Regions from separate parts of the Kribbella flavida DSM 17836 genome, predicted to be linked through region 1. Evidence: riboswitches for the same ligand, from Rfam matches in the RefSeq annotation. Region 1 holds a riboswitch; each other region holds the start of a gene.
What was found. A riboswitch is a leader RNA that binds a small molecule or an ion and turns the genes downstream of it on or off. The one in region 1 is predicted to bind ZMP and ZTP.
Positions count from the first base shown of each region.

Region 2: it holds a riboswitch for ZMP and ZTP, as region 1 does, so the genes downstream of both, KFLA_RS16505 (glycine hydroxymethyltransferase) here and KFLA_RS10060 (metallophosphoesterase family protein) in region 1, are expected to answer to the same signal.
Region 3: it holds a riboswitch for ZMP and ZTP, as region 1 does, so the genes downstream of both, KFLA_RS16015 (bifunctional 5,10-methylenetetrahydrofolate dehydrogenase/5,10-methenyltetrahydrofolate cyclohydrolase) here and KFLA_RS10060 (metallophosphoesterase family protein) in region 1, are expected to answer to the same signal.
Region 4: it holds a riboswitch for ZMP and ZTP, as region 1 does, so the genes downstream of both, KFLA_RS24240 (5-aminoimidazole-4-carboxamide ribonucleotide formyltransferase) here and KFLA_RS10060 (metallophosphoesterase family protein) in region 1, are expected to answer to the same signal.

Region 1 is NC_013729.1:2,127,225-2,135,006, reverse strand. It holds gene KFLA_RS10080 (VOC family protein) at 58-282, opposite strand; gene KFLA_RS37870 (hypothetical protein) at 555-731, shown strand; gene KFLA_RS35430 (inositol monophosphatase family protein) at 862-1,713, opposite strand; gene KFLA_RS36550 (ROK family protein) at 1,710-2,927, opposite strand; gene glgA (glycogen synthase) at 2,981-4,144, shown strand; gene KFLA_RS38245 (epoxide hydrolase N-terminal domain-containing protein) at 4,141-4,353, shown strand; gene KFLA_RS38240 (hypothetical protein) at 4,429-4,584, shown strand; ZMP/ZTP riboswitch at 4,615-4,690, shown strand; gene KFLA_RS10060 (metallophosphoesterase family protein) at 4,712-5,593, shown strand; gene KFLA_RS10055 (ester cyclase) at 5,630-6,088, opposite strand; gene KFLA_RS10050 (quinone oxidoreductase family protein) at 6,111-7,037, opposite strand; gene KFLA_RS10045 (MarR family winged helix-turn-helix transcriptional regulator) at 7,205-7,627, shown strand; gene KFLA_RS10040 (hypothetical protein) at 7,737-7,782, opposite strand, start outside.
Region 2 is NC_013729.1:3,566,873-3,574,654, reverse strand. It holds gene KFLA_RS16510 (acyl-CoA dehydrogenase family protein) at 1-1,551, shown strand, start outside; ZMP/ZTP riboswitch at 1,573-1,654, shown strand; gene KFLA_RS16505 (glycine hydroxymethyltransferase) at 1,684-3,132, shown strand; gene KFLA_RS16500 (MFS transporter) at 3,164-4,435, opposite strand; gene KFLA_RS16495 (ArsR/SmtB family transcription factor) at 4,432-4,998, opposite strand; gene KFLA_RS16490 (nitrite/sulfite reductase) at 5,406-7,091, shown strand; gene KFLA_RS16485 (phosphoadenylyl-sulfate reductase) at 7,234-7,782, shown strand, end outside.
Region 3 is NC_013729.1:3,448,173-3,455,954, forward strand. It holds gene KFLA_RS16000 (glycoside hydrolase family 84 protein) at 1-1,048, shown strand, start outside; gene KFLA_RS16005 (ABC transporter ATP-binding protein) at 1,210-2,004, shown strand; gene KFLA_RS16010 (ABC transporter permease) at 2,007-4,577, shown strand; ZMP/ZTP riboswitch at 4,610-4,698, shown strand; gene KFLA_RS16015 (bifunctional 5,10-methylenetetrahydrofolate dehydrogenase/5,10-methenyltetrahydrofolate cyclohydrolase) at 4,728-5,606, shown strand; gene aroH (chorismate mutase) at 5,705-6,073, shown strand; gene KFLA_RS16025 (prephenate dehydrogenase) at 6,379-7,461, shown strand; gene cmk ((d)CMP kinase) at 7,472-7,782, shown strand, end outside.
Region 4 is NC_013729.1:5,265,152-5,272,933, reverse strand. It holds gene KFLA_RS24265 (FAD-binding oxidoreductase) at 1-178, opposite strand, end outside; gene KFLA_RS24260 (TIGR03086 family metal-binding protein) at 318-908, shown strand; gene KFLA_RS24255 (2-hydroxyacid dehydrogenase) at 918-1,847, shown strand; gene KFLA_RS24250 (WD40/YVTN/BNR-like repeat-containing protein) at 1,867-2,958, shown strand; gene KFLA_RS24245 (ubiquitin-like small modifier protein 1) at 2,969-3,253, shown strand; gene KFLA_RS24240 (5-aminoimidazole-4-carboxamide ribonucleotide formyltransferase) at 3,285-4,346, opposite strand; ZMP/ZTP riboswitch at 4,365-4,449, opposite strand; gene ilvD (dihydroxy-acid dehydratase) at 4,520-6,208, shown strand; gene KFLA_RS24230 (acetolactate synthase large subunit) at 6,488-7,782, shown strand, end outside.

The DNA of each region.
Region 1 (7,782 bases):
GATCGGTCAGCGACCGGCCCAGCCCTGGCAATCTCACAGCCACCCCGCTGAGGCTGCTCAGACCACGGGCAGGCCTGCAGCCAGAGGAGGTTCCGTCTGGAGATCAGAGCCGGTCCGGTCGACCCAAAGATCCAAATGGGTCCGGTCGTCGGTGTCCAGATGCAGCCGCGGACCGCCACCCGCGTCCGGAGCCAGGAAGGCGGGGTTGTCTGGATCGGGTGAATAGTGCAGCGCCTGGCCCCAGAACTGCGCTGCCCGGCCGATGTCCGACACGTTCAGCACGACGGCACCCAGAGAACTCCCCATCGACATTCTCCTGACTCGCGTCACCCCACGCCGGATCCGGATGATCGACCGGGGCGCTCGACTCCACCATGCCACGCCACGCTCGACATCAGGCCGGACGCTTGCGGGTGTCGATCAACTGCGCACGACGAGGCACAAGGCCTGCTCGAACCGAGCCGGGCCGCCGACAGGCGAAGCCGGACGCGCAAGCATTTGTTCGTCGGATTGAAAGGCTCGGACGAGACCTCAGCGGTGAGTAGAGTCCGGCCATGAGGATCTGGGGCTTGTTACTGCTCGGGTGTCTTTTCGTGGCCGTCGGCACCTATCTGGCTGTCCAGGGCAAGGTCGCGCAGGGGGCGATCGGGGTGATCTTCGGATCGATCGGGCTTCTTGCGGCCGCCGTCGGTCTCGTCCGGTCGAACCGCCGGGACCGGGCTGGTCGCTGACCGGTCCGCGGCTCCGCAGCTTTCAGCAGCGGGGCTGGGCGCTACTCCGGCGCAGGTCAGGCTCGCCTGGGTCCTGCCAGGGAGGAGACCGAAGATGAGCGTCTTCCGCCCGCGGCAAGGTTGAAACCGATCAGAGCTTCGAGCTTCGATCTGCACCGTGCGCGGGCGGCTGATGCCGGACGTCCGCCCAGTGCCGGACCAGCGTGGAGTGTTGGGCTCCGTTGGAGGAGACGCAGCCGTCGACGGCTGTGTCGTAGCGCTGGTCTGCGCCGTGTCGATTCGTGACTGTGCCTCCGGCTTCCCTGACGAGGATGCAGATGGCGGCGACGTCATGGGCCCCGGTGCTGTCGTAGAGATCTGCGTCCCAGGTACCTTCTGCGACCTTGCAGCCGGAGAAGACCGTCGGCCAGGGGAATCGGTGCGCGGTGGTTCGGAAGGTGGGCGAGACGAAAGTCTCCAGCAAGGTGTCGGCATCGAGGCCGGCCGGGGTGGGCATGGCGCCGGCGCCGACCAGAGTGAGCGGTTCGGTACGGCCGTCGCGGGTCGAGACGTGAATCGCGGTTCCGTTCCGGAAAGCGCCACCGCCGGTCGTTGCCCAGTACAGGTCGCGGGTCGACGGGTTCGAGAGCACACCGAGAACCGGTCGGCCGGCGACGACGAGCGCGATCGAGGTCATGAAGACCGGGACTCCGAGGATGAACTGCTGAGTGCCGTCGATCGGATCGATCACCCAGGTGCGACCGTTGCCGCCCGCGGCGGAGTGACTGGCTTCTTCGCCGAGCACGCTGTCCCCGGGAAAGCGATCGACGACGTGTTCGATGAACGATCGGTTGATCTCCAGGTCCGCCGACGTGACGACCGTGCCATCGCGCTTGGTGTCGATTCGGTACGCCTGCTCCGCGGTGCGCAGAATCTCCCGGACGGAGCGGCTGACGAAATCGAACGCGAACTGCAGCTCCGCTGCGTAGCTCACTGCGGTCATGAGGGCAGCCGATCGAGAGGGGCGGCCGAGGCCGCCGTACGGCCTGTCAGCGCGGTGGGCGATTCCACGAGGAAGTCGAAGAGCGAGTCCGCCGCGCCGACCAGCGCACCGTCGGCATCCAGAGCAGCCGGCTCGATCGGCGGCAGCGCGGGTCGGTGTGCGCTCATCGAACCACGCCGAGCCTGCTCGACAACGATCTGCGGAGAACTGGCCAGCAGGTCGGCGGCATGGCAGGCGAGCACGACCAGATCGGGATCGTGAACGTTGATCAAGGCCCCGATCCCCCGCCCGAGCAGTGCCGACACCTGGTCGACGGCCGACCTTGCCTCTTGGTCGCCACGGGTCGAGTCGGCCAGGACTTTGCGGGCGACCGTCGCGACCGTACGAGCGGTGTACGGCCGTCCCGCCGCGCGGGCCAGCGCCGGCTGATCCACGTCGAGTTCCCAGCATCCCCAGCCGCCGCACCGGCACGGTTGCTCGCTCCGGCCCAAGGGCAGGTGACCGAATTCACCCGCGAAGCCCCGCCGTCCGCGGACCGGATGGCCGTCCAGGACCAGGGCCCCGCCCAGCCCGACAGCGGCATGCAGGTAGAGAACCGTGGCGAAGCCGCGTCCGCGCCCGCGGCTGGACTCGGCCAGCGCTGACAAGTGGGCGACGTTGTCCATCCGCACCGGCAGGCCGGGCGGTAGATCGAGCTGTGCGACAACGTCGGTGTCGTCCCAGCCGAGATTCGGCGCAGAGACCAAGGTCATGGAGAGCTGGTCGACGAGTCCGTGGACAGCGATTCCCACGCCGACGCATGGTTGTGGGGTCGACCGCAGTCGCTCGCGAAGCATGTCTCTCGCCAGGCCGAGCACATGGTCGACATCGTGATTCTGCAGTGCAGTGCTTTCGACAGCGCTCAGGCGCCCACCCAGACCGACGGTGGCCAGCCGCACGCACGTCACCCCGATTTCCACCGCGATCACTGCCGGTCCGGTGGCAGCCGGCGTCAGCCGGGTGCTGGGGCGACCCCTTCGTCGCGTCAGTTCGGTCTCCGACACCGTGATCAGGCCGAGGTCCTGCAGATCCGCTGCCAACGCCGCAGCTGTCGCCCTGGTACAGGTGAGCTCACGAGCAAGCTGTGCGCGGGTCAGGTCAGCTTCTGCTGTGTGGATGGCGCGGAGGGCTCGGGTCAGATTGGCCTGGCGAAGGTCCGTGGCAGTTGACGGCATCACCGAACCCATTATGCTCACGGCATGAACAAATTGCTAGTGGGAGCAGCGCAGTGACCATCGCCGTGCTGACCAGGGAGTACCCGCCGCACATCTATGGGGGCGGTGGGGTGCACGTGGACTTCCTGGTCCGTGAGCTGCGTCGCCTGCTCGACGTGGACGTGCACTGCATGGGCGAGCCCCGGGCGGGTGCGACCGCGCATTCCGAGGACGACCCGCGGCTACTCGGCGCGAACGCCGCCTTGCGGGTGCTGTCCACCGACCTGACCATGACCGCAGGAGTCGGCAACAGCGACCTGGTCCACTCCCACACCTGGTACGCGAACATGGCCGGCCACTGGGCCAAACTCCTCCACGACATCCCCCACGTGGTGACAGCACACTCGCTGGAACCCCGCCGACCGTGGAAAGCCGAGCAGCTCGGCGGCGGCTACCGCCTGTCCAGCTGGGCCGAAAGCACGGCATACGAAGCCGCCGACGCGGTGATCGCGGTCAGCAACGGGATGCGCGACGACGTGCTCGACTGCTACCCCACCGTCGACCCCGCCAAGGTCCACGTCATCTCCAACGGCATCGACGCCGACTTCTACCACCCCGACCCCGCCACCCACGTCCTGGACCGGCTCGGCGTCGACCTCAACCGCCCCTACGTCACCTTCGTCGGCCGCATCACCCGGCAAAAAGGCGTACCACACCTACTCCGCGCCGGCCTCCAACTAGACCCCTCGGTCCAACTGGTACTCCTGGCCGGCGCCGCCGACACACCCGAACTGAAAACCGAAACCGACGCCCTGATCGACGAGCTGAAGGCCGCCCGCGACGGCGTCTTCGTGGTCTCCGACATGCTGCCCCGCGAAGACGTCCGCCAAGTCCTCACCCACGCACTGGCCTTCTGCTGCCCCTCGATCTACGAACCACTCGGCATCGTCAACCTCGAAGCAATGGCCTGCCAAACCGCCGTCGTCGCCTCCGCGGTCGGCGGCATCCCCGAAGTCGTCCACGACGGCCTCACCGGCACCCTGGTCCGCTACGACCAAAACGACCCCGCCACCTTCGAAACCCAACTCGCCAACGGCATCAACGACCTCGTCGCCAACCCCGCCAAAGCCGCAGCGATGGGCAAGGCCGGCCGCGAACGCGCGGTCACGCAGTTCGGCTGGAAGGACGTAGCCGGACGCACGGTCGCCCTCTACAGGCAGCTCCTCACCAGCCGGTGAACCCTTCTAGGTGCCCGGGGGTCGGCTGGACCTACGGCATGCCGACGGGGTACCTCCGAGGACTCGCCGAGTACTGGCGAACCGGCTACGACTGGCGCAAGCACGAGGCAGCACTGAACCGCTGTCCCCAGTTCCTCGCCGGGATCCAGGGGCAGCGGGTGCACTTCCTGCACGTCCGGCCTCCCCCGAGCCCGAGGCCGCGCTGCTGATCCCTGGCTGGCAAAGCTCGTTCGTGGAATTCCGGCAGCTGATCGCGCCGCTGACCGGCGGACGCCTTTCAGCTGGTGATCATCACCACCGAGCACGTCGCGGGCGTCCACCTGATCGACCCGATCACGACTCCCGGCCGGGACGACGATCCGGACGTTCTTCCGGCTCGTGCGCTGATCGGCGACGAGCGGCCGGGCGTCGTACGCCGGGGAAGGTGGGCGCCCCGGTGAGATCGAGCAGTGGCACCGCGGATTCGTAGGCTGGTCGGACACGACTGGCGAGGGTGGGTCACCACCGGGGAGTGAAGCCGGGACATCGACCGCCTGGGTGGCCTCATCGCGATGATGAGGAGCCCCCATGTCCGTACGCCACCGCATTCTGCACCTGTCCGACACCCAGGTCGGCCGCGACGGTCGCGACGAGGACGGCGTCGATGCGGTCGCTGCCCTGGAGCGCATGCTGCACGATGCGCGGCACCTGCCCGACCTCGACCTGGTGGTGGTCAGCGGAGACATCGCCGACGACGGCTCCGTCGAGGGTTGCGTGGCGGTGCGGGACCGGGTCGCAGCTTTCGCGGCAGCGCGCGGCATTCCGCACGTCTACTGCACCGGCAACCACGACGACCGGTCCACGTTCGCTACGGCCTTGGGATCCGGCCACCTCGGCCCGGACGGGACCGACCTGGGCCGACTGATGGAATCCGGCGGTCCGGAACGGGTCGCAGTCAGCGAGGTGAACGGAGTCCGGATCGTCACCCTCGACAGTCTGGTCCCCGGTGCTGCGCACGGCGCTCTCAGCGACCGCCAGCTTCAATGGCTGGCAAACCTTCTCGAGACACCGGCATCATCCGGCACGGTCATCGTGGTCCACCACCCACCGGTCTACCTCGAGTCGTCCGTACTGATGGGGACCGTGGGCCTCCGCGACTCCGACCGGCTGGCCTCGGTCCTGGCCGGTCGTGACGTTCGCGCCGTCCTGTGCGGGCACTTCCACCTCCAGCTCGCGGCGACGTTGGCCGGCGTACCGGTCTGGGTCACGCCGGGCGTGGTGACGCGGATCGACCTGACCACCCCTCCGCAGCTCGAACGGGCGGTCAAGGGAGCAAGCGCGACGGTGGTCGACCTCGGCGGGCCGTTCTCCCCCACCTTCCACGTCCTGCACGCCCGGGATCGAGCGGTCGGCGAGCAGGTCTACCTGATGGACGCGCTGTCAGGACGCGACGTCGACCACGAGGACTGACCGCGGTGCCGGCGGCGGTGGATACGCTCCCGCCGGTCAGAGCGGCGGCATCGGAGACGACCACGGCTGGTCGTCCGGAAGGATGCCCAGTTGTTGCAGGAGTCCGAGGTCGTCGGTTGCCGTCCAGTGCTCGACGAGGCGATGTTCGGAGTCGAAGCGCATCAGGTCCATGCCGGGGTAGACGACGCGTCGGCCGGTCGCGGGAACGTCCAGGAAGGTGTTGACATGCCTGCCGGTCATCGTGACGTGCACGGCGACCAGATCTCCTTCGGCCACCAGGGCATGGATTTCGTGGTGCAGCTCGGCGAAGGCGTGGCGGAACATCTCGACGGTGTGCTTGTAGGGCGCCGGCCCGCGATCCGGCAGGCCGGGAGGCAACGACCCCTGCGCCCTGAGCTCGGGGGACGCGATCTCGTCCATGACGTCGAGCCGCCCCGCAGTGAAGACCTCTTCGAAGAACCGGCGGGCCGTCGCCTTGTTGCGTTCGATGTCCATGGCCTCCATCCTCCACCAGAGCTCAGCTGTCGCTGAAGGCGATTCTCAGTGCGAGCTTTCCGACGTAGTGATCGCGGAGGGTGTGGTGGGCGTCCCTGATCCGGTCCAACGTGAAGGTGCGGGCGATGTGGGGTTCGAAGGTGCTCGTTGCGATGATTTCGTTCAGTCGCTCCAGGCCGGACCGCGTACGATCGCCGTCGAACGAGGAGGTCGCCGCAGCGGGTGATGTTCTGGGCGTAGGCGTCACGCCGTTCGGCCAGGCGATGCGCCCGGAGCGTTTGACGGCGTTCAGAGAGCGCTCGGCCGTCTCGCCGCCTGCTGTGACCAGGGCGCCGTCGAGTCCGTCCGGGGCGAACCCGGACGCCGCCGCCAGGACGTCGTCCTTGCGACCGTCGATGACCGCGTCCGCGCCCAGACGCTTGGCCAGCTCGACGCCGTCATCACCGGACGCCACGGCGAGCACCCGCAGTCTGCGGTGACGCGCCAACTGCACCGCCATGTGGCCGACGCCCCCGCTGGCGCCGAAGACCATCAGCGTCTCGTGCGCCTTCAGGCCGAGCACATCGAGCCCGCTCAGGGCGGTCGACGCATCCCAGGCCATGACGCCGGCTTGTTCCGTCGACAAGCGATCGGGAACGTGCGCCACGTACTCCGCCTCGACGACGCCGTACTCCGCGTACAAACCACCCCGCGTCGCAGGCATCGTCGCCGCGTAGACGCGGTCGCCGAGCTCGAACCGGGTGACGTTACGGCCCACAGCGGCCACCGTGCCGGCGCCGTCCCAACCGAGCACGTACGGGAAGGTCGTCGGAACCCCGAACACCCCGTCATAGCGTCCCTCGCGCTCGACCGCGTCCCAGGAGGCCACGCCCGCGACCTCGACCCGGATCAGGACGTCGTTTTCGCCGACGGCAGGAACCCGCACCGATCGCAGCGCCAGCTCCTCCACCCCGCCGAACCGATCGAGGGCCGCCGCCTTCATCACCGACGGCGTCCCGGCGGCTGGGCTGTTTGCTGCTGACGTCCGCATGCGTTCTCCTCGATTGCTTGATTGGATCAAGCATCACTGTAGACGACAGTACTTGAGTGAATCAAGCACCTTGCTATGCTGGCGCCATGGCACTCCCGAGCGGGCCGACAACGGCCTCGTCCGAGGCCGAAGCCGCTTTGTTCGAGCTGGTCGACGTGTACGACCGCGCCTATGAGTCGGCCGCGGCCCAGCTCTCGTTGAGCGCGGCGCAGGCTTGTGTCCTCGGGCGCCTCGGCGAGAGCCGCGGCATGGGCGCACTGGCCGAGGAGCTCGGTTGCGATGCCTCCAACATCACCCAGATCGTCACCCGTCTCGAAGCACTCGGCCTCGTCACCCGTGCACCGAACCCCGCCGATCGCCGCGCCCGGCTGGTCGCGCGGACCCCGCACGGGGACGAGGTCAACCGGCGGTTCGAGAAGGCCTTCACCTTCGCCCGGGCAGCGGTGGGACGCCTCTCCGGTGAAGAACAGGACCAGCTGGCCGCTCTGCTACGCAAAGCCCTCGGATGATCGAACCGGCCGCGACTGCACCTGCGAAACCCAGGACAGCACGACAGGTTGACGACGATCCGGCCTAGGCGGATGTAACGGCCGGACCGAACGCCTGGTGCCGCCTTCGTCAGCCCACCGGCTGGCGTTGGTAGCTGCGCTCCACCTCGATGCCG
Region 2 (7,782 bases), 1.4 Mb from region 1:
ATCGGAGAACTGGCGGGAACGCAGGAAGCGCTCTCTCACGCTCTCCCGGCGAACCAGCACCCGCCGGTCCTGAAGACGCACGACCGCTACGGCCACCGGGTCGACGAGGTCGAGTTCCACCCGTCCTGGCACTGGCTGATGGACAAGGCGGTCGGCTTCGGCCTGCAGGCCGCGCCCTGGACGAGCGACCGCCCGGCGCCGCACCTGGCCCGCGCGGCCGGCTTCTACGTGTGGTCCCAGGTCGAGCCGGGTCACGCCTGCCCGGTCTCCATGACGTACGCCGCGGTGCCCGCCCTGCGCACCTCCGACCGCCTCGCCGCCGAATGGATCCCCCGCCTCGCCGCCCCCGAGTACGACGTCCGCCGGCTGCCGGTCGCGGACAAGGCCGGCGTGCTCGCGGGCATGGGCATGACCGAGAAGCAGGGGGGCTCCGACGTCCGGTCCAACCTGACCACCGCGACCCCGTCCCGCCGCGGCTCCGAGGCCGCCGGGGCGCCGTCGGGCGTCGGCGCAGCGACCCCCACCGGTGCCGACGACGAGTACCTGCTGACCGGGCACAAGTGGTTCTGCTCGGCGCCGCAGGCCGACGTCTTCCTCGTCCTGGCGCAGGCGCCGGAGGGACTGAGCTGCTTCGTCGTCCCCCGAGTTCTTGCCGACGGCAACCGGAACGCATTCGCCCTGCAGCGGCTGAAGGACAAGCTGGGCAACCGCTCCAACGCGTCCAGCGAGGTCGAGTTCCACGGCACCGTCGGCTACCGGCTCGGCGACGAGGGCACCGGGGTCCGGACGATCATCGAGATGGTCGCCGCCACTCGGCTGGACTGCGTGCTCGGCTCGGCCGCTCTCATGCGCCGCGCCCTGGTCGAGGCGACCTGGCACACGTCGTACCGCAGCGCGTTCGGTGGGCTGCTGCGCAACAAGCCGGCGATGCGGAACGTGCTCGCCGACCTGGCCCTGGAGAGCGAGGCGGCAACCGCTCTCGGGATGCGTCTCGCCGCCGCCGTCGACGCCGCCGAGGCCGGCGACGAGCAGGCGAAGGCGTTCCGGCGGATCGCGCTGCCGCTGGCCAAGTTCTGGGTCTGCAAGCGCACGCCGGCGATGGTGGCCGAGGCGCTGGAGTGCCTCGGCGGCAACGGCTACGTCGAGGAGTCGGGCCTGCCGCTGCTGTTCCGGGAGTCCCCGCTCAACTCGATCTGGGAAGGGTCGGGAACCGTGAACGCGCTCGACGTGCTGCGCGCGCTGCGGCGCCCGGAGTCGTTGCAGGCCTGGCTGCTGGAGGTCGGCGCGGCCCAGGGTGCGGACCCGCGCCTCGATGCCGCGGTGACCGACGTACTGGAAGCGCTCTCCGACGTTTCCGAGGCCGAAGCGGGCGCTCGCCGGCTCGCCGCGCGGATGGCCGCCTGCCTGCAGGCCTCACTGCTCGTCCGGTACTCACCGCCCGACGTGGCGGACGCCTTCGTGGCCTCCCGGCTGGCCGGCGACTGGGGCGGCGTGTTCGGCACGCTGCCGCGGACCACTCCGTTCGGTGGCATCGTCGACCGCGTCCTCTGATCGGACCGGTACGCGCTAGGGTTACCGCGTCGCGACTGGCGCGTGAGGTGGAGAACCACCGGGGAGCGAGAAGACGCGGGCACCGTGCGCCTGGGTGCCCAGCGACCGAGTGCAACCGCAGGAGAGACAACGATGACTCAACCCTTCGACGCCACTGCCGCGTCGGCCGCCTACCGCAACGCGCTCGAGGTGATCGGCGCGGTGGAACCCACCATCGCCGGCGCGATCCGCGCCGAGCTGGATGACCAGCGCTCCTCCCTCAAGCTGATCGCGAGCGAGAACTACGCCTCCCCCGCCACCTTGCTGACGATGGGCAACTGGCTCTCGGACAAGTACGCCGAGGGCACCGTCGGCCACCGGTTCTACGCCGGCTGCCAGAACGTCGACACCGTCGAGCAGGCCGCCGCGGACCACGCGAAAGCGCTCTTCGACGCTCCGCACGCCTACGTCCAGCCGCACTCCGGCATCGACGCCAACCTGGTCGCGTTCTGGGCGATCCTGGCCAACCGGATCGAGTCCCCGGCCCTGGCGCAGGCGAGCGCCAAGCACGTCAACGACCTGTCCGACGAGGACTGGACCACGCTGCGCAAGGCGCTCGGCGACCAGAAGATGCTGGGCATGTCGCTGGACGCCGGCGGCCACCTGACGCACGGCTTCCGGCCGAACATCTCCGGCAAGATGTTCCACCAGAGCTCCTACGGCACCGACCCGGAGACCGGGCTGCTGGACTACGACAAGGTCGCCGCGACGGCCCGGGAGTTCAAGCCGCTGATCCTGATCGCCGGCTACTCGGCGTACCCGCGCAAGATCGACTTCGCCAAGATGCGCGAGATCGCCGACGAGGTCGGCGCCACCCTGATGGTCGACATGGCGCATTTCGCCGGGCTGGTCGCCGGCAAGGTGTTCACCGGCGACTTCGACCCGGTGCCGCACGCGCACGTCACCACCACCACCACGCACAAGTCGCTGCGCGGCCCGCGCGGCGGCATGGTGCTGTGCCAGCCCGAGTACGCCGACGCGGTGGACCGGGGTTGCCCGATGGTGCTCGGTGGTCCGCTCAGCCAGGTGATGGCGGCCAAGGCCGTCGCGCTGGCCGAGGCCCGCCGGCCGGAGTTCCAGACCTACGCCCAGGCCGTCGCCGACAACGCGGTCGCGCTCGCCGAGGGCCTGATGAAGCGCGGCGTGAAGCTGGTCACCGACGGCACCGAGAACCACCTGGTGCTGCTGGACGTCTCGTCGTACGGCATCACCGGCCGGCAGGCCGAGTCGGCGCTGCTCGACGCAGGCATCGTCACCAACCGCAACGCCGTACCGCGTGACCCGAACGGCGCCTGGTACACCTCGGGCGTGCGGATCGGTACGCCGGCGCTCACCACGCGCGGCTTCGGCGTGGACGAGTTCGACCGGGTCGCCGAGCTGATGGTCGACGTGCTGTCCAGCGTCACCCCGACCACCACGTCGGCCGGCGCGGCGTCCAAGGCCAAGTACGTGCTGGCGGACGGCGTCGCCGACAAGACCCGCGCGGCCTCGGCCGAGCTGCTCGACAAGCACCCGCTCTACCCGGGCCTCGACCTGAACTGACAGCCCCGCCCGGAGAACCGGCGCCCACTCCTCATTCAGGAGCGGGCGCCGGTTGCTTCTTCCGGCGATCGAGTCGCCCCGGTCCGCCCTGTTCGGGGGGCCGCCTCATCCGTGCGGCCGACCACAGCATCAGGGCAGCGAAGAACGCGCCGATGAGCCCGCAGGCAGCCGCGATCCCGGCCAGCGACACCAGAGCGCCGAAGCCGGTCATCGCCACCGGCATCAGGGCCTCGTCCGACAAGCTCACGATGCTGCTCGTCCGCCCCAGGTAGCCCGGGTCGACGGTCCGCTGGAAGACCGCCGACAGCTGCGCCGAGGCAAGCCCCGCGGTGAAGCCGATCACGCCCATCGCCACGAACACGCCGGCCCGCGGCACCAGTCCGATCGCCGCACATCCGGCGGCCTGGAAGATCAACGCGAGCAGACCGGTCCGGGCCGGGTTCGACGGCTTCCAGCGCATCGCAAGGACCGCGCCGGCCGCCGCCAGCAGGCCCGAGCACGCCTGGAAGAGCCCGAGTGAACCGGCACCCCACCCTGCCCACGAGGTCCGCTGCACCAGCCCGACTGCCAGGACCGGACCGACGCACAGATTGAGCCCGGAGAGCGCGATCACCAGGGTCCGCGCCGGCAGATCTCGGCGCAGATAAGCGAAGCCCGCTCGCAGATCCGCCCGGACCGACGCTCCCCCGGACGACACCTGTGGCAGGCGCGGGCGCACGATCCAGACCAGCGCGATGGCGATCACCGCGAACGACGCCGCGTTCACGAGCATCACGGCCGCCAGCCCGCCGTGGGCGACCAGCAGACCACCCAGTGGGGCGCCGACGAAGACCGCCAGCCGGTTCGCCAGTTGCGTCCCGGCGGCGAGCTTCACCAGGTCGTCACCGCGCACCATGCGCCGCGGCATCGTTCCGGCCGCCGGCGTGTAGATCGCGTCGACCACACCGAAAACCGCCGCGACCGTGAGCAACAACGGAACCGACACCCCGGCCAGGCCGACGACGGCTGCCGCGACCGCGAGCACGAGGATCCGCCCGAGATTGGCCAGGATCATCGTCCGGCGCGCGTCGAGCCGATCGGCCAGCGCGCCGCCCCACAACAGCACCAGCGCCCGCGGCAGCGCGCCGATGCCCATCACCAGCCCCACCCCGGCGGGTGTCGTGACCTGCGCGGCGCTCCACGCCAGCCCGACGTACCAGGCGACGTCGCCGGCCTGCGAAACCCCGGCCGAAAGAATCCAGCCCTGCACCCGTCTGTCCCGGGCCAGAGGCGGAAAAACCACCTCCGGCGCGGTCGCGGTCATGGCCGGGCCGGGACGGCGTGGGCGAAGACGAAAACAGGCTCCGCCCCCGCGCCGTCGGACGGCGCATCGGCGTACTCCTGGACCAGGGCGCGGATCCGCTCGCCGAGCTCCTCCAGGCGTTCGGGGGTGAGTGTGACCCAACTCTCGGACGAGAACGCGGCCCGGATCCAGCTCTCGTCGTACTCCGGCCGCAACCCGAACCACTGCCGCACTTTGGTCGCGTGATGAGCCAGATTCGCCTCCTCGGCCGTCTCCGCGACCAGTTCGCCGGCCGGATCACCACCGGCGTCCGCGAACGACCACGTGTACGACGCCTTGGCGCTGCGCCACCACCGCTCCCGCCGGGTCCGGGCCAGCTCCGGCGCTTCCTCGATGACGCCTGCCGCGGCCAGCACTTTCAGGTGGTGACTGACGTTCCCGACCAGTTCGCCGGTCGCCTCGGCCAGGCGCGACGCGGTGGCCGGGCCGTTGACGCCGAGCAGGTCGATCAGCCGGCGACGCAGCGGATGGTGAATGGCGGCGATCACGGAGGCATCGGCGGTTCGGCGGTTGGCAGGACTCATATCCAGCATGCTAATTACCACAAGAGCTCTTGTGCAAGGGATCTTGTGAAGTGATTTTTGAGCGTGAATCAAAGTCGAGCCGAGCGCTAGACATGTCTGCATGGTGAGATTGCATCTCGCGATGCAGGATTGGGAGTTGATTTGTCAGCCGCCTGCGCTGATCGTTGTGGGCATGCTCGCTGCCCTGACCACCCACCTCGTAGGTCGCATTCACGTCGACCTCGGGCGGATGCGCAGCGCCATCTGTTGTCCTTCGACGTTCTGACAGCCACCCCGCCGGGCCGGTCACGGCCCCCTGATCACCTGATCACCGCTGGGTGCGCACCGCGCAGACCGGATCGAACCGACGACGCTTCGAGCCCCCATCGCGGCCGCACCTGTCTGTAGAGACAAGGACACGCCCCCAGATGACTGGCGTCACCTCCGCACCCCGTAAGCCGGCCCGCCCCCGCAAAGGCAAGGGCGAAGGACAGTGGGCGCTCGGCTACCGCGAGCCGTTGAACAAGAACGAGGAGAACAAGAAGAACGACGACGGCCTGAACGTCCGGGCCCGGATCGAGAACGTCTACGCGCACCGGGGCTTCGACTCGATCGACCCCGCCGACCTGCGCGGCCGGTTCCGCTGGTGGGGTCTCTACACCCAGCGCAAGCCCGGCATCGACGGCGGCCGGACCGCGACGCTGGAGCCGGAGGAGCTGGACGACAAGTACTTCATGCTCCGGGTCCGGATCGAGGGCGGCCAGCTCAGCACCGAGCAGCTGCGGGTGATCGCCGAGGTGTCCAGCACCTACGCGCGCGACACCGCCGACATCACCGACCGGCAGAACATCCAGCTGCACTGGATCCGGGTCGAGGACGTGCCGGCCATCTGGCAGAAGCTGGAGGCGGTCGGTCTCTACACCACCGAGGCCTGCGGCGACGTGCCCCGGGTGATCATCTCCAGCCCGGTGGCCGGCATCGCCGCCGACGAGATCATCGACCCGACGCCGGCGGTCGAGCAGATCGTCGAGAAGTACATCGGCAGCACCGAGTTCTCCAACCTGCCGCGCAAGTTCAAGACCGCGATGACCGGCCACCCGTCGCACGACGTGGTGCCGGAGGTGAACGACGTCTCCTTCGTCGGCGTGGTGCACCCCGAGCACGGACCGGGCTTCGACCTGTGGGTCGGCGGCGGCCTGTCCACCACCCCGATGCTGGCCCAGCGGGTCGGCGCGTGGATCCCGCTCGAGGAGGTGCACCTGGCCTGGAAGGGCGTGGTCAGCATCTTCCGCGACTACGGGTACCGCCGGCTGCGCAACCGCGCCCGGCTGAAGTACCTGGTCGCCGACTGGGGCATGGACAAGTTCCGCCAGGTGCTGGAGGACGAGTACCTGCACCGCAAGCTGATCGACGGCCCGGCGCCCGAAGTGCCCGCCGTCCAGGGTGACCACGTGGGCGTGCACCGGCAGAAGGACGGCCGGTACTACGTGGGCGTCGCGCCGGTGGTCGGCCGGGTGTCCGGCGCGCTGCTGGCGAAGGTGGCCGACGTGGTCGCCGCGCACGGCTCGGACCGGATCCGGACCACCGTGCAGCAGAAGCTGATCGTGCTCGACGTCGAGGAGTCGAAGGTCGAGTCGCTGGTCGAGCAGCTCGGCGCACTCGGCTTCCAGGCTCGGCCGTCGGCGTGGCGGCGCAACACGATGGCCTGCACCGGGATCGAGTTCTGCAAGCTGGCGATCGTCGAGACCAAGGCCCGCGCGGCCCAGCTGATCGACGAGCTGGAGGAGCGCATCCCCGACCTCGACGTACCGATCACCGTGAACGTGAACGGGTGCCCGAACTCGTGCGCCCGGATCCAGGTCGCCGACATCGGCCTCAAGGGCCAGCTCGTCCTCGGGGCCGACGGCACGCAGGTGCCCGGCTACCAGGTCCACCTCGGCGGCGGCCTCGGCCTGGACGCCGGCTTCGGCCGCAAGCTGCGCGGCCACAAGGTCACCGCGGAGGGACTCACCGACTACATCGAGCGCGTCACCCAAAACTACCTGAAGGAACGGTCCGACGGCGAGCGCTTCGCCCAGTGGGTCGTCCGTGCGGACGAGGAGGCACTGCAGTGAGCGAGCGGGCTGCACCTCTGTACTGCCCCTACTGCGGGGACGAGGACCTCCGTCCGTCGGAGGAAGGGCACGGCGCCTGGGAGTGCCGGCCGTGCGCACGGGTGTTCCAGCTGAAGATGATCGGACTGCGGGTGAGGGTGGAATGAGTACTGACTTGAAGACGCTCGCCGAGGAGGCGAACGAGCAACTCGCCGGCGCGTCGGCGCTGGAGGTGCTGGCCTGGGCCCGCGAGACCTTCGGCGACGAGCTCGTGGTGACCGCCTCGATGGCCGACGGCGCTCTCCCTCACCTGGCGGCACAGGCGGCGCCCGGGGTCGACGTGCTGTTCCTGGACACCGGCTACCACTTCGCCGAGACGATCGGCACCCGGGACGCGGTCGCCGCGACGCTGCCGATCAACCTGATCAACGCGACGCCGAAGCAGACCGTCGCCGAGCAGGACGCGGAGTACGGCAAGGACCTGTTCGCCCGCGACCCGGACACGTGCTGCGCGCTGCGCAAGGTGGAGCCGCTGAACCGGGTGCTGTCCGGCTACAAGGCCTGGGTGACCGGCGTACGCCGGGAAGAGGCGCCGACCCGCGCGAACACCCAGCTGGTCGAGTACGACGCCAAGCGGGACATGGTGAAGCTGAACCCGATCGCGCCCTGGACCCAGGCCGACCTCGACGGCTACATCGCCGACAACGGCGTC
Region 3 (7,782 bases), 1.3 Mb from region 1:
GATCCGTGCCGGCGTGGTGGACCCGGCGTTCAGCGTGGAGGCGAAGGCCTGGCTGGACGCGACCGAAGTGTGGGGACGCGCGTTGCTGGAGTCGGTGCGGCTGCTGGAAGCAGTGAGCAACGGCGAAGGTGCCGCCGCGTGGGCCCGGCGGCAGCAGATCGACCGGCTGGTGACGCAGGCCAAGGCGATCCGCGACGTGCGCGCGCCACACTCCAGCACCTACCCGCGGATCGGTGAGGGCGTCGTCGACACGTTCGTCAGTCGCGCGGGCCTGCTGCACGACCAGTGGATGGGCCTCGAACCTCGCCGAACCGCTTCGGCCACTATCCCGACGTACGCCGAGCACGTCCCGGCGCGCATGGTCGACGGCAAGGACTCGACCTACTACTGGAGCAACCGGGCGCCGCAGGCCGGTGACGAGATCCGCGTCGACCTCGGCTCCGTGCGCGCGATCGGTGACATCGCGGTGCTGATGGGCAAGGCGGGCAGCCCGAACGACTACCTGCACTCGGGCGCGCTCGAGTGGAGCGCCGACGGGACGAGCTGGACCGAACTGACGCGCGCGACGACGGCCGAGGTGCGGGCGACCGCACCGGCCGGGACGAAGGCGCGGTACGTCCGGTACCGCGCGCTCGCGGACAACCCGTCGTTCTGGCTGGTCGTCCGCGAGTTCACGGTCCAGGTCACCGACGGGTCCGAACTGGTGCTGACGGCAACGAGCACGTCGCCCGGAGACCCGTCCGCCGTGGTCGACGGCGACGTCGGTACGGCGTACACCGCCGCGCCGCCGGCCGTCGGCGACCTGCTGACCATCACCGCCTCGGCGCCCACCGCGGTGGACCGCGTCACCGTGCTGCAGCGGGAGGGAGCGGTCGGTCGCGGCCGGCTGCAGGTGCTCACCTCCGCCGGCTGGCAGGACGCCGGAGCCGTCAACGGCGCCTACACCGCGATCGGTATCGGCGCGACTGTCGAGGCCGTGCGGATTCGCTGGGCCGAGGGCACGGCCGGGCCGCAGGTCGCCGAACTGGTACTGCGTCGCGCGGGATGATCCGCTCCACCGATCGCCGGATCATGCAGCCGGCTCGGGCCGGAAGGTAGAGCTGGCTGTACCCCGAAGTCGGGTTCTGGCTGGACTGTGCACGCAGGCCGGCTTTCCTACCGTGAGAGGAGTCCTGATTCGTCTCGTGGTAGGTCCGGAAGGTTGGCTACATGTTCAAGCAGCGCAGAGGGCGCAGCAAGCAGGGCGACGGCGCCGCCGTTCTGGTCGCGGAGGCCCCGGCGTACGCCGTCACACTGGACTCGGTGACGAAGACCTACCGGACCGGGGCGACCGAGGTGCGGGCGCTGGACGGTGTCTCGCTCGGCCTGCGGCGGGGCAGCTTCACCGCGGTGATGGGCCCGTCGGGCTCCGGCAAGAGCACCTTCCTGCACTGTGCGGCCGGGCTGGACCAGCCGACCTCGGGCACCGTGTGGCTGGGCGACACCGAGCTGACCCGGCTCGACGAGAAGCAGTTGACCGTGCAGCGCCGGACGCGGATCGGCTTCGTCTTCCAGGCCTACAACCTGATCCCGTCGCTGTCCGTGCGCGACAACATCACCTTGCCGCTGCGCTTCTCCGGCGTGCCGGTCGACGAGGCGTGGCTGGCGCAGATCGTGCAGGAGGTCGGACTGGGCGACCGGCTCACCCACAGGCCCAGTGAGCTGTCCGGTGGCCAGCAGCAACGAGTCGCGATCGCGCGAGCGCTGATCACCCGCCCCGAAGCGGTGTTCGCGGACGAGCCCACGGGGGCGCTCGACTCGCGGACCGGCAAGCAGGTCCTGCAGCTGATGCGCTCGCTCGTCGACTCGCTCGGCCAGACGATCCTGATGGTGACGCACGACCCGGTCGCAGCGTCCTGGGCGGACAGGGTCGTGTTCCTGGCCGACGGCCGGCTGGCCGGCGAGCTCGCCGATCCGACCGCCGAGACCGTCGCCGCGCACCTGACGCACCTCGGGGAGTGGTGATCGTGTTCTCGTTCGCGTGGAGCACGCTCCGGACCCGCTGGACCGGTTTCGCCGGTGCCTTCATCGCCCTGTTCTGCGGAGCCGCGCTGATCTCCGCCTGCGGTCTGCTGCTGCAGTCCGGCCTGCTCGCCGGGATCAGCCCCGAGCGGTACGCCGGCGCGTCGGTGATGGTGGCGGCGAACCAGAAGCTGGCGGTCGCCGAGTCGCCCGACACCGAGTTCGGCGACCACGTTCCCCTGGCCGCGAACCGGCTCGGCGAGATCGCCGCCGTGCCCGGGGTCGCGCAGGCCGTGCCGGACTACTCGTTCCGGCTGACCCTGGCCGGTAAGACCGGTGCCCTGGTCCACGGCGAGGACGGCAGCACGCCGTACGGGCACGGTCGCGGTTCCGTTGCGCTCGGCCCCTTGACGGTGCGGGACGGGTCGTTGCCCACAGCCCGTTCCGACGTCGCGCTGGACCGGGCCGCCGCGACCGCGGGCGGCTACGTGATCGGTGACCAGGTGAGGCTGGCGGTCGGATCGCGGCCGGCCACCTACCGGCTGACCGGCATCGTCGACCCGGCAGCCGGCACGTTTCGCCAGCCGGTCGTCCTGTTCACCGACGACGAGGCCAAGCAACTGTCCGGCAAGCCCGGCCACCTGTACGCCGTGGGCGTGCTCGCCGCGCCCGGCGTCGATCCGGGCGAGTTGGCCGACACCATCGAGCAGCGGCTGGGCGGCGCCGTCACCACCTCCACCGGCGACGGCATGGGCAAGCTGGAGTTCCAGGACTCCTCGGCCGCGTCCTCGCTGCTGATGGCGGTCGCGGGCTCGTTCGGCGGCATCGCGGCGATCGTCGCGATGTTCGTGGTGGCCAGCACGCTGGGGCTGTCGGTCCAGCAGCGGCGCCGGGAGCTTGCCTTGCTGCGCGCGGTCGCCGCCACGCCCCGGCAGGTGCACCGGCTGATCGGTGCCGAGATCCTGATCGTGTCGCTGGCCGCCTCGGTGCCCGGCGCGGTGCTCGGCTACGGACTGGTCTGGCTGCTGCGCGCGGCGTTCGTCGGGGTCGGGGTGATCCCGGCCGACTACGGGCTTTCCCTGCTGCCGCTGCCGCTGCTGGCCGCGGTGGTGCTCTCGGTCCTGACCGCGCGGCTCGCGGGCTGGATGTCGGCGCGCCGTGCGGTGAAGATCCGGCCGGTCGAAGCGCTGGGGGAGTCGAGTGTGGAGACCCCGCGGCTCGGCCCGGTCCGGACGCTGATCGGCCTCGTGCTGCTGGTCGGTGGCTTGGTGATGTGCGCGATGCCGCTGTTCTTCGCCGGGGACGTCGGCACCATCCTGGCCGCGACCTCGTCGCTGGTCCTGGTGATCGCCGTCGGTCTGCTCGGCCCGCGCATCGTCCAGGGCGCGCTGGCGCTGGTCGGCCCGTTCCTACGTCGCTCGGGCGGCGCGGCGAGCTACCTGGCCGCGGCCAACACCACACAGAACTCCCGCCGGGTCGCGGCTGCCGTCGTACCGCTGGTCCTGGCGATCACGATCATGATCGTGCAGGTGTCGGTGGGCGCCGCGCAGGTCAAGGAGGCCGGCCGGCAGGCGGACCAGGGCGTGGTCGCCGATCTCGTGGTGGCCAGCGCGGGCGCGGGGTTGTCGCCGGACCTGGTGGACCGGATCCGGGAGACGCCCGGCGTACGGACCGCGACGGCGGTGACCCGGGGGCCCGCGACCATCCGGTTTGCCAGTCCCGCCGACGGTTCGGTGCAGGAGACACTCGGCTTCCCGGCCCAGGGCGTCGTCGCCGCGAACCTGGCCGACACCCTCGACCTCGACGTCCGCGAGGGCGACACCACGAAACTCGTGGGGGAGGGGACCGTCGCGCTGAGCGAGTCCGCGGCCCAGCAGACCAGGTCCGGGCTCGGCGAACAGATCGAACTGTTCCTGGGCGACGGCACCCGGCTGACGCCCGAGGTGGTGGCGATCTACCACCACGGCATGGGCTTCGGCGACGTGACGCTGCCGCGCGACGTGCTGCTCGACCACCTGTCCACCCGTCTCGACGACTCGGTCCTCGTCCGCGCCGGGTCCGGGGTGCAAGCGAGCACCCTGGCGGCCGGTCTGACCGACCAGATCGAGGGTGAGCTGGGCGTCGTGCTCGCCGACCGCGCGACCATGGCGGAGGCACAGCAGGCCGGGCTCGACCTCAACCGCTGGACGAACCTGATCCTGCTCGCCGCGCTCTTCGGCTACGTCGCGATCAACGTCGCCAACAGCCTCGTGATGGGGACGACGGCCCGGCGGCGCGAGTTCGCCCTGCTCCGGCTGGTCGGTATCAGCAACCGGCAGGTCCGCCGGATGATGCTGGTCGAGTCGGGCGTCGTGATCGGCCTGGCCCTGGTGGTCAGCACGCTGCTCTGCCTGCCGCCGATGGTCGGCGTCGCGCTCGGTCTCAGCGAGGGCGCCACGGCGATGCCGACGTTCTCTCCGGTCACCAGCGCACTCACCGCGGCCGGAGTCGTCGCGCTCGGGTTGCTGTCGATCATGCTGCCGACCCGGCGAGCACTGCGCCGGCGTCCGGTGGACGCGATCGGGGCCCGCGACTAAGGCATCGGGGTGTCGTGAGGCCGGTAGACTGTCCGGCGGGCCGCTACTGGCGTTCAGGTGGAGCACCACCGGGGACCGGCCCGCCGGAGTACCGGCTGAGCCGCGCGCCTGGGCACGACGACCTGTTCGCCGACGCCCGAAGGAGCGCGTATGACCACGACCAGTTCTCAGGACCTCACCAACACCGCCCGGCCGATGGTCGGCACCGACCTGGCCGCCGAGATGGTGGCGAAGGCTGCCGAGCGGGCCCGGAAGCTGCAGGACGCGACCGGCGTCCAGCCGTGCCTGGCCACCGTGCTGGTCGGCGACGACCCGGCCTCCGCGACGTATGTGCGGATGAAGCAGAACCGCAGCAAGAAGGCCGGTATCGGCTCGGTCAGCGTCGTGCTGCCCGCCGAGACCACCACCGAGCAGTTGGTCGCCGAGCTGACCCGGCTCTCGGAGGACCCGGCCGTGCACGGCATCCTGCTGCAGCACCCGGTGCCGGACCAGATCGACGAGCGGGCCGCGTTCGAGGCGATCGCGCCGGCCAAGGACGTCGACGGCGTCACCATGCACTCGTTCGCCGCGATGGCCTTCGGCCAACCCGGCCTCCGGTCCTGCACCCCCGGCGGCATCCTGCGCCTGCTGGAGGCGTACGACGTCCCGCTGGCCGGCGCGCACGCGGTCGTGATCGGCCGCAGCCCGATTCTCGGCAAGCCCGCCGGAATGTTGCTGCTGGCATCGAACGCCACCGTCACCTACACCCACTCGCGGACCCGCGGCCTGCCCGAGCTGGTCCGGCAGGCCGACGTCGTGGTCGCCGCGGTCGGCAAGCCGAACTTCGTCCGCGGCGACTGGCTCAAGCCGGGCGCGGTGGTGGTCGATGCCGGGTACAACGAGGGCAACGTCGGTGACGTGCACGCCGAGGAGGCGGCCCGGGTGGCGAGCCTGCTGACGCCGGTGCCCGGCGGGGTCGGCCCGATGACGATCGCGCTGCTGCTGGAGCAGACCGTCGACGCCGCGGAGGCGCAAACGGCGAGACGATGACGCGGCGCTCGCCCGGTCTGACCTAATGTTGAGACCGGTGTCCAGCGCCGGAACCGGCGCCGGGCGAGGTGAGCAGGACGAACGAGGAGGCAGGCACAGTGGCGGTACGGGCGATCCGGGGTGCCACCCAGCTCGAGGCGGACGAGCGCGAGCACCTGCTCGAGCGCACCGCCGAGCTGGTCCGGGCGGTGCTGGAGGCGAACGACCTCGGGGCCGAGGAGCTGATCAGCATCCTGTTCACCGTCACCCCCGACCTGCACTCGGAGTTCCCGGCGGTGGCCGGCCGGCAGATCGGCCTGACCGACGTACCGCTGATGTGCATGCAGGAGATCGACGTACCGCACGCGCTGCCGCGGGTGGTCCGGATGATGGTGCACGCGGAGTCGCCGCGGTCGCGGGACAAGATCCAGCACGTCTACCTGCACGGCGCGGTGGCGCTGCGCCCCGACCTGACCGGCGCCCAGTGAGAGTGCACAGGCGAGTCGCTCCGGTCGCTTCGCTCCCTCCACTCCTCAGTCCAGACCGGGAGGCCCCGTGACTGTGCTGATGCGTCGCCTCCGGCGCCGCGGGTCACGGGGCTGTGACTCCCGGTCTTCCCTCGTCGCTCCGGTCGCTTCGCTCCCTCCACTCCTCAGTCCAGACCGGGAGGCCCCGTGACTGTGCTGATGCGTCGCCTCCGGCGCCGCGGGTCACGGGGCTGTGACTCCCGGTCTTCCCTCGTCGCTCCGGTCGCTTCGCTCCCTCCACTCCTCAGTCCAGACCGGGAGGCCCCGTGACCGAGCTGCGTGGACCGGTCCGGATCGTCGGCACCGGCCTGATCGGGACCTCGATCGGACTGGCGCTGGCGCGGCTCGGCGTGGTCGTCGAGGTGGTCGACGCCGATCCCGACAACGCGCTGATGGCCGAGCGGATCGGGGCCGGCACCCGGCTGGTTCAGTTGGAGCCGCAGCTGGTGGTGGTCGCCGTCCCGCCGGACCACGTCGGCGCGGTGATCACCGAACAGCTGGAGCAGACCGATGCCGTCGTCACCGACGCGGCGAGCGTCAAGGGCAAGCCGCTGGCCGACGCCAAGGCGCTCACCGCGGCGAGCGGCCGGACGGCGGACCTCGCTCGCTACGTCGGCAGCCACCCGATGGCCGGCTCCGAGCGCAACGGCCCGCTGGCCGGCCGCGCCGACCTGTTCGAGGGCGCCACCTGGGCGATTACGCCGCACGAGACGAGCGATCCGGACGCAACGGAGCTGGTCCGCCGGCTCGCCGAGGCCTGCGGCGCACGTACGGTCGAGCTGTCCGTGCCCGACCACGACCTGGCCGTCGCCCGGGTCTCGCACCTCCCGCAGCTGATGTCCTCGCTGGCGGCCGGCACGCTGGTCGACGCTCCCGCCGAGCACCTGGAGCTGTCCGGCCAGGGGGTGCGCGACGTGACCCGGATCGCGGCCGGCGACCCCGGGCTGTGGACGCAGATCGTCGCCGCCAACTCACCGGCGCTGAGCGGACTGCTGGAGCAGATCCGCGACGAGCTGGACCGGCTGCTGATTGCCCTCAGCAAGGAGGAGACCGACGACGAGGTGACCGCCGTACTGCGGCGGGGTGTCTCCGGCGCGGTCCGGGTGCCGGGCAAGCACGGTACGCCGCACATCGAGCTGGTCACCGTGCTGGTGACGATTCCCGACCGGCCCGGTCAGCTGGCCCGGCTGTTCGCCGACGCCGCCGCGTCCGGGGCCAACGTCGAGGACCTGCGAATCGACCACAGCCCGGGCCGCCCGGTCGGTGAGGTGGAGCTGGCGGTCAAGCCGGCCTCGGTCGACCAGCTGGTGGAGGTACTGACCGAGCGTGGCTGGGTCGTGCACCGGTAATCTTCCGCCCATGATCATCGCTGTCGACGGCCCGAGCGGTTCCGGTAAATCGAGCACGGCCCGTGGAGTGGCCACCCGGCTGGGTCTGAGCTACCTGGACACCGGCGCGATGTACCGGGCGGTGACCTGGTCGGTGCTCGAGCACGGGCTCGACCTGACCGACGTCACGGCGGTCGCGGAGCGGGCCCGCGCGGTCGACCTGGGCATCAGCACCGACCCGGGCCTGGCCCACTTCACGGCCGACGGCAGCGACGTGACCGAGGCGATCCGCGACCCGCGGATCAGCGAGAACGTGAGCAAGGTCGCCACCAACCTGGACGT
Region 4 (7,782 bases), 3.1 Mb from region 1:
GGGCGTCCGGGTCGACGGCGACGACGCCGGTCAGCCCGGAGACGTCGAGGCCGGGCGTCTCGACCGCGGCCCGGGGCCGGAAGAGGTTGGAGCTGCGCTTGGCCAGCCGGACCGGTGCACCGGGAGGAATGCGCTGGTAGGACGCCCGGAGTCGTCCGACCGCCCGATCGTGTTCCACACCTGAGGCAAAACCCGATGTCGAAGGCACCCGGTCAGACTACGACGGAGCCCGGGCGGATGGGTGGAAATTTTTCTGCGACTGGATGTCGAGACGGTGCCGGCGGCTCCGACGTCGCCGGGGACACGAGGAGGAACCGATGATCGATCTGGGACCGGCCGGACGGGCGCTGGTTGCGGTGGTGCAGCGCATCCCGCAGGAGGCGCTCGGCGGGCCGACGCCGTGCGCGGAGTACGACGTGCGGCAGTTGATCGCGCACGTGGACGACGGCGCGCGGGGGTTCGCGGGCGCGGCCGGGGGCGACGGCAGCGGTGAACCGCTGGACTTCGCGGCGGCCGGATGGCGGGAGACGCTCGCGGTGCGAGTGGAGCGGCTGTCCACGGCCTGGGCACGTCCGGCCGCGTGGGAGGGCACGTCGGATCTCGCCGGGCTCGGGCTGAGCCGAGCGGAGTGGGGCAAGATCGCCCTCACCGAGCTCGTCGTGCACGGGTGGGACCTGGCGCAGGCGACCGGGCAGGACCTCGAGCTCCCGGCGGAGACGACCCAGGCCTGCTACGACCATGTCGCCGAGTTCCTCCGGCAGCCGCCCGTACCGGAGTTGTGGGGTACGCCGGTGCGGGTGCCGGAGGACGCCAGTTTGCTGGACCGCCTGGTCGGCATCACCGGCCGATCGCCTGCCGGTGCAGGGATGACGACCGAACGGTCGCCTACTGTCGGCGGTGCCGAGTAGGTTCTGGGCATGGCTGATTCGGTGATCACGTGGCTGCCGTGGAAGGACCCCGGCAGCTTCCTTGGCGGGCTGCCCGAGCGGATCGAGGCGTCGTTCTACGCGGGGGGTGAGCTGCCGCCGGACCTTGACCAGGTCGAGTTCTACGTGCCCAGCTACATGGGCAGCTCCCGGGTCGTCGAGATGGTCCGGGAGATGCCGGCGCTGAAGGTCGTGCAGACCCAGACGGCCGGCTACGAGAACGTCCTGCCGCACTTGTCGCGGGACGTGACGCTCTGCAACGCGCGCGGCGTGCACGACGCGTCGACGGCCGAGCTGGCGGTCGGGCTGATCCTCGCGACCTACCGCCGGATCCCGACCGCGGTCACCAACCAGCAGGCCGGGATCTGGCCGGACGATCCCGGCATCGACGACTCGCTCGCGGACCGGACCGTACTGATCCTCGGCTACGGCTCGATCGGGGAGGCGCTGGAGCGGCGGCTGGCCGGGTTCGAGTGCGACGTGATCCGGGTGGCGCGACGGGCCCGGGACGGTGTCGCGCCGATCACCGAGCTGCCGTCACTGCTGCCGCGTGCCGACGTCGTCGTCCTGCTGACCCCGGCGACGGAAGAGACGAAGGGCCTGGTGAACGCCGAGTTCCTGGGCCGGATGAAGGACGGCGCCCTGCTGGTCAACGTGGCCCGCGGCGTCGTCGTGGACACGGCCGCGCTGGTCACCGAGCTGGGCACGGGCAGGATCCGGGCCGCGCTCGACGTGACCGACCCCGAGCCGTTGCCCGCCGGTCACCCGCTCTGGTCGGCGCCGAACGTGCTGATCAACCCGCACCGCGGCGGTGCCTCGACGGCGTTCGCGCCGCGGGTCGCCCGGCTGGTCCGGGCCCAGCTGGAGCGGTACGTCACCGGCGAACCCCTGATCAACGTGGTGGCAGGGCCGCCACGCTAGACACACCTGGAGGACGACGATGTCCGAGGCCGTACTGCTGATCGGAACCAAGAAGGGACTCTGGATCGGGCGCAGCGACGCCGGGCGGGAGCACTGGACGCTCGACGGGCCGCACTTCGAGATGCAGGGGGTCTACTCGGTCGGGGTGGACACGCGCGGGGACCGCCCGCGCCTGTTCGCCGGCGGCACCAGCGAGCACTGGGGCCCGGCCGTGTTCCACTCCGACGATCTCGGCCGGAGCTGGGACGAGCCGCCGGAGGGTTCGATCGGCTTCCCGGCCGACGCCGGCGCCTCGCTCGAGCGGGTCTGGCAGATCCAGCCCGCGCCGGCCGACCAGCCCGGAGTCGTGTACGCCGGTGCGCAGCCCTCGTCGCTGTGGCGGTCGACCGACGGCGGGGTGACGTTCGAGCTGGTCCGCGGCCTGTGGGACCACCCGCACCGCAAGGACTGGGGTGAGGGGTTCGGTGGTCAGGCGATCCACACCGTGCTGCCGCACCCGACCGACCCCGACCGGATGAGCGTGGCGATGTCGACCGGCGGGGTCTACCAGACCGAGGACGGCGGCCGGACCTGGCGCCCGGCCAACCACGGGATCAAGGCGTACTTCCTGCCCGATCCCGACCCGGAGTTCGGCCAGTGCGTGCACAAGCTGGCCGCGCACCCGGACGCGCCGGACCGGCTGTACGCGCAGAACCACCACGGCGTCTACCGCTCCGACGACGGCGGCGCGATCTGGAAGTCGATCGCGGACGGCCTGCCCTCGGACTTCGGCTTCCCGATCGTGGTGCACCCGCACGAGCCGGACACGGTCTACGTCTTCCCATTGATCGCTGACGGCAACCGGATCCCGACCGACGCGCAGTGCCGGGTCTTCCGGTCCCGCGACGCCGGGGCGACCTGGGAGCCGCTGACGAAGGGGCTGCCGGACGTGCCGTCGTACGCGCCGGTCCTGCGGGACGCGTTGTGCGTGGACGCTGGATCGCCGGCCGGGGTGTACGTCGGGACGCGGGACGGCTGCGTCTACGCGAGTGCGGACGCGGGCGACACCTGGACCGAGGTCGCGCGGCACCTGCCCGACGTCCTGACCATCCGCGCGGCAGTGCTGAGCTAGAGGTGGCGACGTGACGATCCAGGTGAAGCTGCCGACGGTGTTGCGTCCGTTCGCCGACGGGAGAGAGCGGGTCGAGGTCGAGCCGTCGGCGGACGCGACGGTCGGGTCGGTGTTCGCGACGCTGGAGCGGCAGCATCCGGCGTTGCGGCGGCGACTGACCGACGACCAGGGGACGTTGCGGCGGCACGTCAACGTCTTCCTGGGCGACGACAACATCCGCGACCTGGACGGCCTGGACACCAAGCTGCCCGACGGCGCCGAACTGCTCGTCCTGCCGAGCGTTGCGGGCGGCTGAGCCGCCCGCGGCCGAGCACGTCGGCCAGGCTTCAGTGATGGAAGAGGCGGACGCCGGTCTGCGTGGCGGTGATGCCGTGCGCGGCGCAGGCGGCGACCACCTCCGGCGTACGGAGCGATCCACCTGGCTCGGCCAGGGTCCGTACGCCGTGCCGCGCCGCCTCGTCGATGTTGTCGGCGAACGGGATGGCCCCGTCGGAGACCATCGCGACGTCGGTGAGGCCGGCCAGCCACGGCGTACGGTCGGCGGGGCAGAGGCGGTCGACAGCCGCGAGGTGTGCCGCCTGCCGGGCCGACAGCGGAAGGCCGGGATCCGGTACGACGGACGGGTGACGACGCAGCCACCAGGTGTCGGCCTTGGCGCCGGCGAGCCGGGTGCAGTCGATGCGGGACTGCTGGCCTGCCCCGATGCCGATCGTCATCCCGTCCCGCACCAGCGCGATCGAGTTCGACTGCGTGTAGCGCAGCACGATCAGCCCGAGCAACAAGTCCCGGGCGGCGGCGTCGGGCAATGCAGGGTCGAGCAGGTCGCGGGTGAGCGGCAGATCGTCGCGGTGCTGGGTGAGCCGAAGACCGTAGACGTCGCGGACCTCCTCAGCAGGCGGTTCGTACGCCGGGTCCACCGCCAGCACCAGGAAGCCGCCGCGCTTCTTCGCCGAGAGCGTGCCGACCACGCTCTCGTCGTACCCGGGCGCGATCACCCCGTCGCAACTCAGCCGGCGCAACAGTTCCGCCAGTTCGGGATCGACCGGGTGCGAGACGGCGCCGAAGTCCCCGTACGACGACTTCGGGTCCGCGTCGCGCGCCCGGGCGTAGGCACTGGCGACGGGACCGAGCCGGTCGACGCCGAAGGTGGCTCGCTGGACCTCGTCGAGCGGCCCGGCGAGCGCCGCACCCGCGGGGGAGACGTGCTTGAACGACGTCGCCGCCGGGCGAGCGAAGGTGGTGCTCGCGGTCCGGACGAGCTGCCAGGCGTTCAGCGCGTCGAGGAGATTGATGTACGACGGCGCGCCGTGCAGCACCGTGATCGGCGAGCCGTCGAGCGGGGTGACGGTGGCGGGCTGGTGCGGGTTCATGCCGTGGCGCAGGTGCATCGGGGCCTCCGGGAACGTCGGAGGCGCCCAGGCGGACGACGCCTAACAGGTCCGGCAGCCGCTCCCCGGTGGTACTCCACCTTCGCCAGTCGCGGCGGCCACAGCCTAGCGCCGCCGGGGCCGGTCCCGGTGCCCCGAGCGACCAAGGGGCCGGGCAGGAATACAGTCGGAGCATGGTGACGAACAGCACTCCGGACATCAAGCCCCGCAGCCGTACGGTGACCGACGGGCTCGAGGCAACCGCTTCGCGGGGCATGCTCCGCGCCGTCGGGATGGGCGACGACGACTGGGCCAAGCCGCAGATCGGCGTCGCGTCGAGCTGGAACGAGATCACCCCGTGCAACCTGTCGCTCGACCGGCTCGCGAAGGCGGTCAAGGACGGCGTGCACGCGGCGAGCGGCTACCCGCTGGAGTTCGGCACGATCAGTGTCTCCGACGGCATCTCGATGGGCCACGTCGGCATGCACTACTCGCTGGTCAGCCGGGAGATCATCGCCGACTCGGTGGAGACCGTGATGGAGGCCGAGCGGCTCGACGGCTCGGTGCTGCTGGCCGGCTGCGACAAGTCCCTGCCCGGCATGCTGATGGCCGCCGCGCGCCTCGACCTGGCCAGCGTCTTCCTGTACGCCGGGTCGATCATGCCCGGCCGGCTCGGCGACAAGGACGTCACGGTGATCGACGCCTTCGAGGCGGTCGGCGCCTGCGTGCGCGGCCTGATCACCCGCGAGCAGGTCGACGCCGTCGAGCGCGCGATCTGCCCCGGCGAGGGCGCCTGCGGCGGCATGTACACCGCGAACACGATGGCCGCCTCGGCGGAGGCGCTCGGCATGTCCCTGCCGGGTTCCGCGGCGCCGCCCGCTGTCGACCGGCGCCGCGACGGCTACGCCCGCCGGTCCGGCGAGGCCGTCGTCGGCCTGCTGCGCAACGGCATCACCGCCCGGCAAATCCTCACCAAGGAAGCCTTCGAGAACGCGATCGCCGTCGTGATGGCGCTCGGCGGCTCCACCAACGCGGTCCTGCACCTGCTGGCGATCGCCCGGGAGGCCGAGGTCGACCTGAGCCTGGCCGACTTCAACCGGATCGGCGACAAGGTGCCGCACCTGGGCGACCTCAAGCCGTTCGGGCAGTACGTGATGACCGACGTCGACCGGGTCGGCGGCATCCCGGTGGTGATGCGCGCGCTGCTGGACGCCGGCCTGCTGCACGGCGACTGCCTGACCGTGACCGGCAAGACGATGGCCGAGAACCTCGCCGACATCGCGCCGCCGGACGTCGACGGCGTGATCATCCGGGCGCTGGACCGGCCGATCCACGGCACCGGCGGCATCACCATCCTGCACGGCTCGCTGGCGCCGGAGGGCGCGGTGGTGAAGAGCGCCGGCTTCGACTCCGACGTGTTCGAGGGCACCGCGCGGGTCTTCGACGGCGAGCGCGGCGCGATGGACGCGATCGAGGACGGCACCATGCAGGCCGGCGACGTGGTGGTGATCCGCTACGAGGGCCCGAAGGGCGGTCCGGGCATGCGCGAGATGCTCGCGGTGACCGGCGCGATCAAGGGCGCCGGCCTCGGCAAGGACGTCCTGCTGCTCACCGACGGCCGCTTCTCCGGCGGTACGACGGGCCTGTGCGTCGGCCACGTCGCGCCGGAAGCCGTCGACGGCGGGCCGATCGCCTTCGTGCGCGACGGCGACCGGATCACGCTGGACGTGAAGAACCGGACCCTGGAGCTGCACGTCGACGCCGACGAGCTGGAGCGCCGCCGCCAGGGCTGGACGCCGAAGGAGCCGGCCATCACCCGCGGAGTGCTCGGCAAGTACACCCGGCTGGTGCGGTCGGCCTCGGAAGGCGCCGTTTGCATCTGAGACAGCGCCGTCTGCATCTAAGACAGTGATCTCATCACCTGAGACAGATGGTCCTGAAACTTGACCGGCCGTCGCCGGTCGGGGACTGTTACCTGCATGCGATCGATTCTCCTCGTACTTGTGCGGCGCGCCGACTGACGCGACCACCGAGTCGAGCGCGCCCCTTCAGCCAACCCGGCAGGAGGGGCGTTTTTGTTGCCAGGGCGACGATCTGAGACCCGGACGTTCCCGGACGACAAGCACGAGCGAGCATGGATCGGTCGCTGAGAAGCCAACATCGTGACTGGACAAGGGAAGGCACTCATGAGTGAGCAGCTGACCGGGGCACAGGCTCTGATCCGCGCACTGGAACACGCCGGGGTGGACACCGTCTTCGGCATTCCGGGCGGCGCGATCCTCCCGGCGTACGACCCCATGCTCGACTCGACCCAGATCCGCCACATCCTGGTACGTCACGAGCAGGGCGCCGGCCACGCGGCCCAGGGCTACGCCTCGGCCACCGGCAAGGTCGGTGTCTGCATGGCGACCTCGGGCCCGGGCGCGACCAACCTGGTCACCCCGATCGCCGACGCCTACATGGACTCGGTGCCGATGGTCGCGATCACCGGTCAGGTGGCCAGCGCCGCGATCGGCACCGACGCCTTCCAGGAGGCCGACATCCGCGGCATCACGATGCCGATCACCAAGCACAACTTCCTGGTCAACGACCCGAACGAGATCGCCAGCACGATCGCCGAGGCCTTCCACATCGCCAGCACCGGCCGTCCCGGTCCGGTCCTGGTGGACGTGACCAAGGACGCGATGCAGGCCAAGGTGGACTTCCAGTGGCCGACCGAGCTCTCGCTGCCGGGCTACCGGCCGGTGACCCGCCCGCACCCCAAGCAGGTGCGCGAGGCGGCCCGGCTGATCGCGGCGGCCGACAAGCCGGTGCTGTACGTCGGCGGCGGCGTGATCCGGGCCCGGGCCGAGGCCGAGCTGAAGGAGCTCGCCGAGCTGCTCGGGATCCCGGTCGTCACCACGCTGATGGCCCGCGGCGCGCTGCCCGACACCCACGAGCTGCACTTCGGCATGCCGGGCATGCACGGCTCGGTCTCCGCGGTCGGCGCCCTGCAGCGCTCCGACCTGCTGATCACGCTGGGCGCCCGCTTCGACGACCGGGTGACCGGCAAGCTCGACTCGTTCGCGCCGGACGCGAAGGTGATCCACGCCGACATCGACCCGGCCGAGATCGGCAAGAACCGGACCGCCGACGTGCCGATCGTCGGGGACTGCAAGGAGGTCATCGCCGACCTGGTTACCGCGCTGCGGACAGAGATCTCCGGCACCGGCAAGACCCCGGACTACAGCGCCTGGCGCGGTCTGCTGGAGTCGGTCCGGGCGAAGTACCCGGTCGGGTACGACGAGCCGGAGGACGGCAGCCTGTCGCCGCAGTACGTGATCCAGCGGATCGGCCAGATCGCCGGGCCGGACGCGATCTACACCAGCGGCGTCGGCCAGCACCAGATGTGGGCCGCGCACTACCTGCCCTTCGAGAAGCCGCTGCACTGGCTGAACTCCGGCGGCCTCGGCACGAT